One region of the Bradyrhizobium sp. USDA 4354 genome, then DNA from elsewhere that is predicted to be linked to it. Evidence: riboswitches for the same ligand, from Rfam matches in the RefSeq annotation. Region 1 holds a riboswitch; the other holds the start of a gene.
What was found. Region 1 has a riboswitch for glycine ahead of gcvT (glycine cleavage system aminomethyltransferase GcvT). Riboswitches for the same ligand answer to the same signal wherever they lie in the genome.

Region 1 (5,161 bases):
CGGGGCCGTGATAGACCGCATACATCGAGGCGATCACGGCGAGCAGCACCTGCGCGGTGCAGATGTTGGAGGTCGCCTTCTCGCGGCGGATGTGCTGCTCCCGGGTCTGCAGCGCGAGGCGGTAGGCCGGCGCGCCGCGGGAGTCCACGGAGAGGCCGACGATGCGGCCGGGCAGCGAGCGCTTCAGCGCATCGCGCACCGCCATATAGGCCGCGTGCGGTCCGCCATAGCCCATCGGCACGCCGAAGCGCTGCGCGGAGCCGATCGCGATGTCGGCCCCTAACTCGCCGGGCGAGGCGAGTAGCGTCAGTGCGAGCAGGTCGGCGGCAACGATCGCCAGCGCGCCCTTGGCCTTCAGCGCCGCGATCGCGGGCCTGAGGTCGCGCAATGCGCCGGAAGAACCCGGATATTGCAGCAGCGCGCCGAGCACGTCTGATTTGTCGAGGTCGGTGAGGGGATCGCCGACGACCAAATTCCAGCCGAGCGGCTCGGCGCGGGTGCGCATCACCGCCAACGTCTGCGGGTGCACGTCCTTGTCGACGAAGAAAGCCTTCGCCTTGACCTGCGAGTGCCGCTCGGCGAGCGCCATGGCTTCGGCCGCCGCGGTCGCCTCATCGAGCAGCGAGGCGTTGGCGACGTCGAGCCCGGTCAGGTCGCAGATCATGGTCTGGAAGTTGAACAGCGCCTCCAGCCGGCCCTGGCTGATCTCAGGCTGGTACGGCGTATAGGCCGTGTACCAGGCCGGGTTTTCCAGGATGTTGCGCTGGATCACAGCGGGCAGGATGGTGCCGGAATAGCCCTGGCCGATCAGCGAGGTGAAGACCTGGTTCTGGCGCGCCAGCTCGGTCATGTGCGCGATCGCCTCGGTCTCGCTGAGGGGCTTGCCGAGATCGAGCGGGGCGGCCTGCCGGATCGAGGCCGGCAGCGTCTCCGCGATCAGGGCATCGACGCTCTTGGCGCTGACGGTCTCTAACATGGCGGTGACGTCGCGCGCCGACGGGCCGATATGGCGGCGAACGAAACTGCCGGCGGTGTCGCCGTTGGTCTTGCGGTGCGCGGTCATCGCTTGCTCCATCGTCCTTAAGCCGTATGCGCCTTGTAGGCGGCTTCATCCATGAGGCCGCCGAGCTCGCTTTTGTCGGCAATCTTGATCTTGAAGAACCAGGCCTTGCCTTGCGCATCCGAGTTCACCAGCGCCGGCTCGTTGGCGAGCTCGGCGTTGGTCTCGATCACTTCGCCGGTAACAGGTGCGTAGACGTCGGAGGCCGCCTTGACCGACTCGACGACCGCTGCGGCTTCCGCCTTTTTCAGCACGCGGCCGAGCTTGGGCAGCTCCACGAACACGACGTCGCCGAGCTGCTGCTGGGCGTAGTCGGTGATGCCGACCGTGGCGGTATCGCCATCGATGGCGAGCCATTCATGGTCGGAAGTGTACAGGGTCGTGGTCATTGTCTTGTCCTCAGCGTTTGTAGGTGTTTTTCACGAAGGGCATGGCGGCGACCTGCAAGGGCAGCCGCTGGCCGCGCACCTCGGCGAAGAGCTTGGTGCCGAGCGCGGCGAGGCTCACGGGCACATAACCCATCGCCACCGGCGCGCTCAGGCTCGGGCCGAAGCCGCCCGAGGTGACCTTTCCGATCGGCTCGCCGCCCGCAGCGTCGGCAAACAGCAGCGCGCTCTCGCGCACCGGCGCGCGGCCCAGAGCAAGCAGGCCGACGCGGCGGCGGGATGCGCCGTTATCGAAATGGGCGAGGATCTTGTCCGCGCCGGGAAAACCGCCGGCACGGGCGCCGCCGTTGCGGCGGCTCTTCTGCACCGACCATTCCAGCGCGGCCTCGACCGGCGTGGTGGCGGTGTCGATGTCGTGGCCGAACAGGCAGAGCCCGGCCTCCAGCCGCAGGCTGTCGCGCGCCCCTAAGCCAATCGGCAGCACGTCCGGATTGTCCAGCAGCATTTTGGCGAGGCGTTCGGCTTCGCCTGCAGGAACCGAGATCTCGAACCCATCCTCGCCGGTGTAGCCGGAGCGCGAGACGAAGCACTTGATGCCGGCAACCTCATGCGGGCCGGCGTCCATGAACTTCATGGCCGGCGCCTCTGCACAGAATTTCCCCAGCACCGCTTCCGCCTTCGGGCCCTGCAGCGCGATCAGCGCGCGGTCGGCGAGCTGCTCGATGATGCAGTCGCCGGACAGGTTCGCGCGCAGATGCGCCTCGTCCGCGTCCTTGCAGGCGGCGTTGACCACCAGGAACAGGTGATCGCCGAAATTGGCGACCATCAGGTCGTCGAGAATCCCGCCGTCCGCATTGGTGAACTGGGCATAGCGCTGCCGCCCCTCGGCGACCGCCACGATATCTTGCGGCACCAGCTGTTCCAGTGCGCGGGCGGCGTCCTCGACCTTGCCCGACTTCGGCCGGAGCGCGATCTGGCCCATATGGGAGACGTCGAACAGGCCGGCGGCGGCCCGGGTATGGAGGTGCTCCTTCAGCACGCCCGCGGGGTACTGCACGGGCATGTCATAGCCCGCGAACGGCACCATCTTGCCGCCCAGGGACACATGGAGGCTGTGGAGGGGCGTACGTTTCAGGGAGTCTTGGTCGGTCGCTAGCATCTTAAGGGGCCCTCGGCGGTTCCCGGGGAGGATTCCCCGATGGACACCAGTCGAAGCCCCATCTGTCGCTGTGCCTGAGAGTATTATCCCGTCGGCGGACGCAATCCGGGTCTTATGCCCGTCGGCGCCTCTTTCCAGATGCTGTCAAAGCCACGCGGTCCTTTTGCCTGAGAGTTTCCGGGGCGGTTGCTCCTTCGGCGCCGGCTGCCTAAGCCGGTCTCTCCCGACGTGGCCGTACGATACAGATGGGTAGAGACCACAGGGCGGCCAAGCCTGTCAACGCGACACTCGCGCCTTTCAACGGGATTGCGCGCCTGCGGCAACCCACTGATCTCTCTGCACAGTTTCTAGACAGCGAAGCTGGCCTTGTCTAAAAGCGCTTTGGCCCGCAGATATCAGCCTGAATTTCAGGTTTGGACTGCGGCAGCGGGCCCAAGCATACCCGATTGGATGAACATGAGCGGCGTCAACGAGATCAGGTCGACCTTTCTGAACTTCTTTGCCGAGAACGGCCACGAGATCGTGCCGTCCTCGCCACTCGTGCCGCGCAACGACCCGACCTTGATGTTCACCAATGCCGGCATGGTGCAGTTCAAGAACGTGTTCACCGGTGTCGAGAAGCGGCCGTATCAGCGCGCCACCACCTCGCAGAAATGCGTGCGCGCCGGCGGCAAGCACAACGACCTCGACAATGTCGGCTACACCGCGCGCCATCTCACCTTCTTCGAGATGCTCGGCAATTTCTCGTTCGGCGACTATTTCAAGGAGCGCGCGATCGAGCTTGCCTGGAAGCTGATCACGACCGAGTTCGGGCTGAAGAAGGACAAGCTGCTCGTCACGGTCTATCACACCGACGACGAGGCGGCGGGCCTGTGGAAGAAGATCGCCGGCTTCTCCGACGACCGCATCATCCGCATCCCGACCTCGGATAATTTCTGGGCGATGGGCGACACCGGCCCGTGCGGCCCGTGCTCGGAGATCTTCATCGACCGCGGCGAGCACATCTGGGGCGGACCTCCGGGCTCGCCGGAAGAGGACGGCGACCGCTTCCTCGAGTTCTGGAATCTCGTGTTCATGCAATATGAGCAGGTGACGAAGGAGGAGCGCGTGGATCTGCCGCGTCCTTCGATCGACACCGGCATGGGCCTGGAGCGCATGGCCTGCATCCTCCAGGGCGTCGAGAGCGTGTTCGAGACCGACCTGTTCCGCAACCTGATCGACGCGACCGCGTCTGCGCTCGGCACCGGGCCGAACGAGCAGACCGTGGCCTCGTTCCGCGTCATCGCCGACCATTTGCGTTCCTCGGCGTTCCTCGTCTCCGACGGCGTGCTGCCCTCGAACGAGGGCCGCGGCTACGTGCTCCGCCGGATCATGCGCCGCGCGATGCGCCATGCGCAGCTGCTCGGCGCCAAAGAGCCGCTGATGCATCGGCTGGTCTGGGCGCTGGTCCGCGAGATGGGCCAGGCCTATCCCGACCTGATGCGCGCGGAGAATCTGATCGAGGAGACGCTGCGGCTGGAAGAGACCCGCTTCCGCAAGACGCTTTCGCGAGGCCTTGCCATCCTCGACGAGAAGAGCGCGTCCCTGAAGAAGGGCGACATGTTCGACGGCGACGTCGCCTTCACGCTGTACGACACCTACGGCTTCCCGCTCGACCTGACGCAAGACGCGCTGAAGTCGCGCGGCATCGGCGTGGATCAAGCTGCGTTCACCGACGCGATGGAGCGTCAGAAGGCCAAGGCGCGCGAGTCCTGGAAGGGCTCGGGTGAGGCGGCGTCGGAAGCGATCTGGTTCCCGCTGCGCGAGAAGCTGGGGGCGACCGAATTCCTGGGTTACGAGACCGAGAGCGCCGAAGGCGTGGTGTCCGCGCTGGTGAAGGATGGCGCTGAGGTTGCCAGCCTCAAGGCCGGCGAGACGGGCGCGATCGTGCTGAACCAGACGCCGTTCTATGCGGAGTCGGGCGGCCAGGTCGGCGACACCGGCTTGCTCACCGGCGAGAGCGGACTCAAATTCCGCGTCACCGATACGCAGAAGAAGCTCGGCGATCTCTTCGTCCACATCGGCACGGTGGAGAGTGGGGAGCTGAAGCTCGGCGCTGCGCTGCAGCTCGAGGTCGATCATTCGCGCCGTTCCTCGATCCGCGCGCATCACTCGGCGACGCATCTCATTCACGAAGCGCTGCGCCAGGTGCTCGGCGACCACATCGCCCAGCGCGGCTCGCTGGTCGCGCCCGACCGCTTGCGCTTCGACTTCGTGCATCCGAAGCCGATCACGGCGGAGGAACTGGCCCGTGTCGAGGACATCGCCAACGACGTGGTGCTGGAGAATGACGAGGTCACCACGCGTGTGATGGGCGTCGATGAGGCGCGGGAAGCGGGGGCGCGCGCCCTGTTCGGCGAGAAATACGGTGACGAGGTCCGCGTCGTCTCGATGGGCAAGACCGCGCGCGAGCGCGGCGCCAACACGCTCGGCTGGTCGGTCGAGCTCTGCGGCGGCACCCATGTGAGGCGCACCGGCGATATCGGCCTGATCACGCTGACGAGCGAAAGCGCGGTC
Region 2 (5,161 bases), 1.1 Mb from region 1:
ACCTTTTGTGACATCAGTATCGTCGATTCAGCGGCAATTACAAGAAATATACTGCATGGCTTGCAAAATGCCCTTCGAAACGCCCTTCGTCCCGTGGCACAGGCGTTACGAAGGTGAGCGTCAGCTGGGCGAACAGCAATTGGCGTCGCTCCGCAGCGGTTGCGAGTCGACAAGATGTTGAGCTTGGCGATGCATCTCTGTGTCTGAGACGAAGAGTCGTTCGATCGGGTGGTTTTACGCTCGGGTGAGCGGCGCGGAACGGCTTTGGTGGGCCTGATTCGGGGCCGCCGCAAAGCTGGCGACCTGCCCTTAAATGCGACGGCACTTCACTATGTGTGCGGCGTGCGCCTTGCAAAGAAACGACAACGCTCATGCAGCCCCACTTGGTCGGCGTCAACTCGTTGCAACAACTCAGTCATACCAAGGCTTTCGGAGGCAACGGTGCCAAGTGGTTCACAGGGGCGCTTACCTGAATAATGAATTGCGGGAAGCAAGTCGCCCGACCGTGAGGCTCGCATCACCCTTCGAGAGCGACTTCAAAATCCGCTTCGGTACTGTCAATCGACATGCTCCCGCCGCGATATCGGCGGGAGCATGGACCAGGACCCATTCAACAGGATCAGGACACGGATGCGCTCAGCCGAGTGTTGCTGCCGTCTGTCGTAATGACATCAGCGATCATTTCAGCTGTGACAGCGGATAATGTCCAGCCGAGATGACCATGGCCTGTGTTGTAGAAAACATTCGGGCGTTTGCCGCGGCCAACCGTTGGCATCATGCTAGGTGTCATAGGACGCAAGCCCGCCCATGGCACCACCTGCGCGGTCGACACATCCGGAAACGATCGCTCTACCCAGCGCACCAAGGGCTTAATTCGGTCCCAGCGGATGTCGCGGTTTTCGCCATTAAACTCGGCGGTCCCCGCGACCCGGAAGCGATCTTCTCCTAACCGGCTGGTCACGATCTTGGTGGCCTCGTCCAGCAGGCTGACACGAGGCGCAGCCTTTTGGCTCGTTTCGTCTCCCAGCTCTACCGTGATGGAGTAGCCCTTGACGGGATAAATGTTGATGTTGTCCCCCAGCATTGAAGCAATGCGGCGGCTGCCGACCCCCGCGCAAACCACTGCGCGTTCGGCATTGAGTTCTTCCTTCAGCGAACCTCGTTTCCAGTGTACGACCACACCGTCTCGGTCGGACCGCATGCCGCAGATCTCTGCATCAAAGACGAAGCGTACGCCCCCTCGCTCGCAAGCCGCAGCGAGGCCGCGCGTGAACTTGTGAATGTCGCCGGTTGAGTCAGACGGGGTAAAGAAGCCACCATAATACTGATCGCGCAGAGCTGGCTCTATTGTAAGCATCTCAGAAGGCGTCACAGGACGGCGATCCAATCCGCCCTTGAGCAGCAACTGATTCACGCGAGAGGCCGCATCGAAATCGGGTTTGCTCGAATAAACGTGCAAGATTCCTCGCCGTTCCAAGTCGAAATCGATGCTCTCCCGATCGGCTAGCTCAAAAAGATGCTTGCGAGCGGCTATCGCTAGCTTCGTCGTTTCGATCGTGTTGTGGCGGTAGTTTCGAATCTGGCTTACGAACTCTGCCAGCCAAGTATATTTGTGAAAACTGGGGCTTGGGTTCAGCAACAATGGTGCGTCTTTGCGCAGCATCCACCTCAAGCCTTTTACGATCGTTGCGACATTATTCCAAACCTCGGCATTACTTGCCGATAATTGGCCGCCGTTCGCAAACGAAGTGTCCATCGCCGGATAGCGCTGGCGATCAAAGACTGTAACCGAATAGCCGCGGCGGGCCAGGGCATAGGCAGTTGTAACTCCGGTGACGCCGGACCCGATTATGATGATCGTGCTCATCGTATGCTCCAGGACAAGATTGAACGAACGGTGAATGGCGTCGCCATGTCTCCGTCCCCAAATCTGTCCGTGCACCTGAGAGCTTTGTCCGCAATCCTCGTGGATCACGGTCCCCTTCGGTGGGTGCTGACCGGCACCTCTCTCCAGATCGTCCTCGGTGTGCGGTCCTGGGCCTGAGAGTTTCCTTGGGGAGTTGCTCCGTCGGCGGTGATACGCCTTTGCAGGCTTATCGCGCTCTCCCGCACACCATCATCAGACACGATAACACTCTCAGACGTACTCACTACCTGTCAAGCCGTGATGAATCGTCGGATCCCAAAATCGGCGGCGTAAGCGACAACTCGATGTTTGCCTAGCCTCCCCACCCAAATTAGCAGGTGGTTTGTTGCCTAGTACTATGCTGATCTCGCCTTTTGATAATTGCATCCGCTGGATGTTCCAGTGGTTTCCAGCGAGCTATCGGCGGCTACCGCAGAAATACTGCGTGATTCTCAAAAGAACGCGCAATGTTTGCGTGGCGACGCTCTAATAAGTCTGCGGTGGTGTAGGACCCTACAAAGCTGTGCCTGGCATGCATCTCTTTCAAAGTCGAGCCGAAATGGAGGCCTGCACGCCTGAGTCGGTCGCTCCGCTCGATGAGGGGCTCTTCGCGGCTCTCGCGTCGACGTCTCTGGCATATGACGGCAGGATTCGCTCTTGCTCGACACGCAACCGGGTGAAGTTCGCTGCTGGTTCGGCGATCCGCTGCCTCGATTTCCAATTCGCGCGATTTCCGGTCGCTACTCCGCCAAGCAGGATAGCCGATAATGGGACTCAGTTCGCGAGTGGCGCCATTGTGACGCTATTCGGGCTTGGGTTAATCGCCTCCCACGCGCACGCTCTCGCGCTGCAAGATCGGATTTCCGTTCACAGAGCATGGTGGTTTCCGAGAAAGTCGAAAAGACGACGGCGCCAAGTTCAGGATAGGCGTACTACGCTCTCGATCTGCCTTGGACTTGGCGGAGGATCGCGATGAGAAATGCCGTTTTTGTCTTCTGCGTCGATCGAGAAAAGGACCCGGTCGCGGGGCGCGTTCTGGATGCTCTCAAGGCGGAATGCGCTCTTGTTGCAACGAGTTTCGAAGTCGATGGGCACTCCGTCCTCGAAGTCGCTGGCTTGCATGACGCCAGAATTTCGATCGTGGCCACGAACGAGGTCGTAAGTAACGACTATGCGCGCTACGCGCCAATCTTGAATGAACGCTTCGGTGACGCTGACGTTATTGGCATCGTGAATTGGCACGAGGGCGCCAATGCGCCAAACGCAATCTTCTCGGTTCAAACGACCGGCGATCTGGCCACGGGGACCTTCAGCACGGTCGACCCTCGGATTACGCGGGGGCTTCTTCTGGCCATCGAAGCCGAGCGGGTCACTTCCGGTCTTGACTCCTTTCGTACTTACCTGGAAGCGACTCATTGGTCGGGCGTCAAGGCCGGTGATGCTGGTACCCGTCTCGCTGACCTGCGGCCGTCGGCTGTCGATGTCGAGATCGGAAGCTCGCCCGAAGATTGGGCAAACCCTCTTGCGGCCCGAGTGCTGGCGCGATCGCTGCTGCGAATTTTCGATCGCATTGAGGAACCGGTACACTCCGTGCTCTGCATCGGAGGCGTTCACTTCGAGCCGAGCTTTACGAACCCGGTATTGCAGTCGCGCGATCGACCCCCGATCGCAGCAAGTCACGTCCTACCAAACCATTGGCTCGTGTCGGATGGCTATGACCAGGAAAGGCGTTTGGTCGACCTGAGAGCTTGCGTGGAGTCGATTGTAGGCGGGATTCAAAGCATCGTGTACCACGATAAGCTAAAAGCGCCTTTCAAGGGGGTTGCTCGCCTCCTCGCAGAGGAGCTCGGTGTTCCGATGCTTTCGCATAAAAAAATGCGCGCGGCTCTTCCGAAGGATATTGTCGAATGAGCGCGCGAAGGCGGCCATCTGCTGTCGAACTGGCATCTAAATTGTCGGTCGTCCTGCAATTGACGTGTTTCTCTGGAGAAGAGCGATGAACGGCTTGGGGATGGGCTCGATTAGGACCATTCAGTACGATCCGTTTCCCCGGATCGAATACGAGGGCCGCGTCGAGCGCGCGCGGCGTTTGATGAAAGAGCATGCCATTGACGCGCTTCTGGCGACGTCCGAACACAATTTGCGGTATTTCATTGGTGAGCCTAGCACGACCCCGCAGCAGACGACCCGGCCGCGATTTCTTCTCATTCTTTCGTCAGCTGACCCCGTTGCCGTCGTCCCAGAGGGAATCGACCAGTTTTATAAAGAAACGACCTGGGTAAAAGATTGCCGGAGCTGGCCTAGCCCAAATCCGAAAGATGAGGGTGTGTCCGCCCTTGCACGAGCGGTGCGTGAATTACTGCCGGAGCACGCTAGGATCGGCGTAGAGCTTGGCGCGGAGAGTAGGCTTGGCTTCCCCGCGGGAGATTTCTTGCGTGTAGCCGACGCGATCAAGCCTCGAACGTTCGTCGACGCATCGGATCCGATTTTCACGCCCCTGCGAATGGTCAAGTCTCCGCTAGAGATCGACAGAATTCGAACTGTATGCAGGCTTGTTTCGGAATCATTCGAAAATTTAGCATCAAAACTGCGTCTGGGTATGACGGAACGCGAGGCCTGTCGCCAGTTCGAATTCGAATGTTTCAGTCGCGGTGTCGAGAAGACAAGCAAGATAGTGGGTGTTTCTGGGCGCGGGGGATATACGCGTCCTTACGGTGTTCCGACCGACAAATTTCTGTCGGATGGAGACGTGCTGTTTATTGATGCCGGCTGCCTGTTCGACTTTTATTGGAGCGATTTCGATCGACACTTTGCTTTCGGTGCACCTGATCCGCACACCCGGGATGCCTATCAGGTCGTTTGGGATGCCACAGAAGCGGGAATTGCCGCCGCTAAACCTGGCATTCCAATCTGTGATGTCTGGAGCGCAATGTCAGCCGTACTAAATGGCTCAAACAATCGCGGTAAAGCCACCAACATCGGCCGAATGGGACACTCCATGGGCTTATGGATGCCGGAGTTACCGTCGGTCCAACCGGACGACAAGACAATACTAAAGCCAGGCATGATCATTAATATTGAACCGAGCACCTCCTATCCCTCATATTTCGACGGATCACCCAAGCTGATGCTGCATGAAGAGGTGGTTGTAGTGACCGAAACTGGCTCGCAGTTGCTCACTTCTCGTGCTCCGCGAAAAATGCCGGTGGTGGCCATATAATAAAAAGACGGAACGTTGCAGAAAGGAAAAGCATG

Region 2: another riboswitch for glycine. It lies ahead of ACVIIV_RS15255 (D-amino acid dehydrogenase); the one in region 1 lies ahead of gcvT (glycine cleavage system aminomethyltransferase GcvT).

What each region holds. Positions count from the first base shown of each region.
Region 1 covers NZ_JBSSDC010000001.1:4,397,243-4,402,403, forward strand. Annotated here, with positions in the region: gene gcvP (aminomethyl-transferring glycine dehydrogenase) at 1-1,063, opposite strand, end outside; gene gcvH (glycine cleavage system protein GcvH) at 1,081-1,449, opposite strand; gene gcvT (glycine cleavage system aminomethyltransferase GcvT) at 1,460-2,605, opposite strand; glycine riboswitch at 2,752-2,841, opposite strand; gene alaS (alanine--tRNA ligase) at 3,062-5,161, shown strand, end outside.
Region 2 covers NZ_JBSSDC010000001.1:3,284,964-3,290,124, forward strand. Annotated here, with positions in the region: gene ACVIIV_RS15255 (D-amino acid dehydrogenase) at 620-1,867, opposite strand; glycine riboswitch at 1,929-2,016, opposite strand; glycine riboswitch at 2,020-2,119, opposite strand; gene ACVIIV_RS15260 (D-aminoacyl-tRNA deacylase) at 2,879-3,817, shown strand; gene ACVIIV_RS15265 (M24 family metallopeptidase) at 3,903-5,126, shown strand.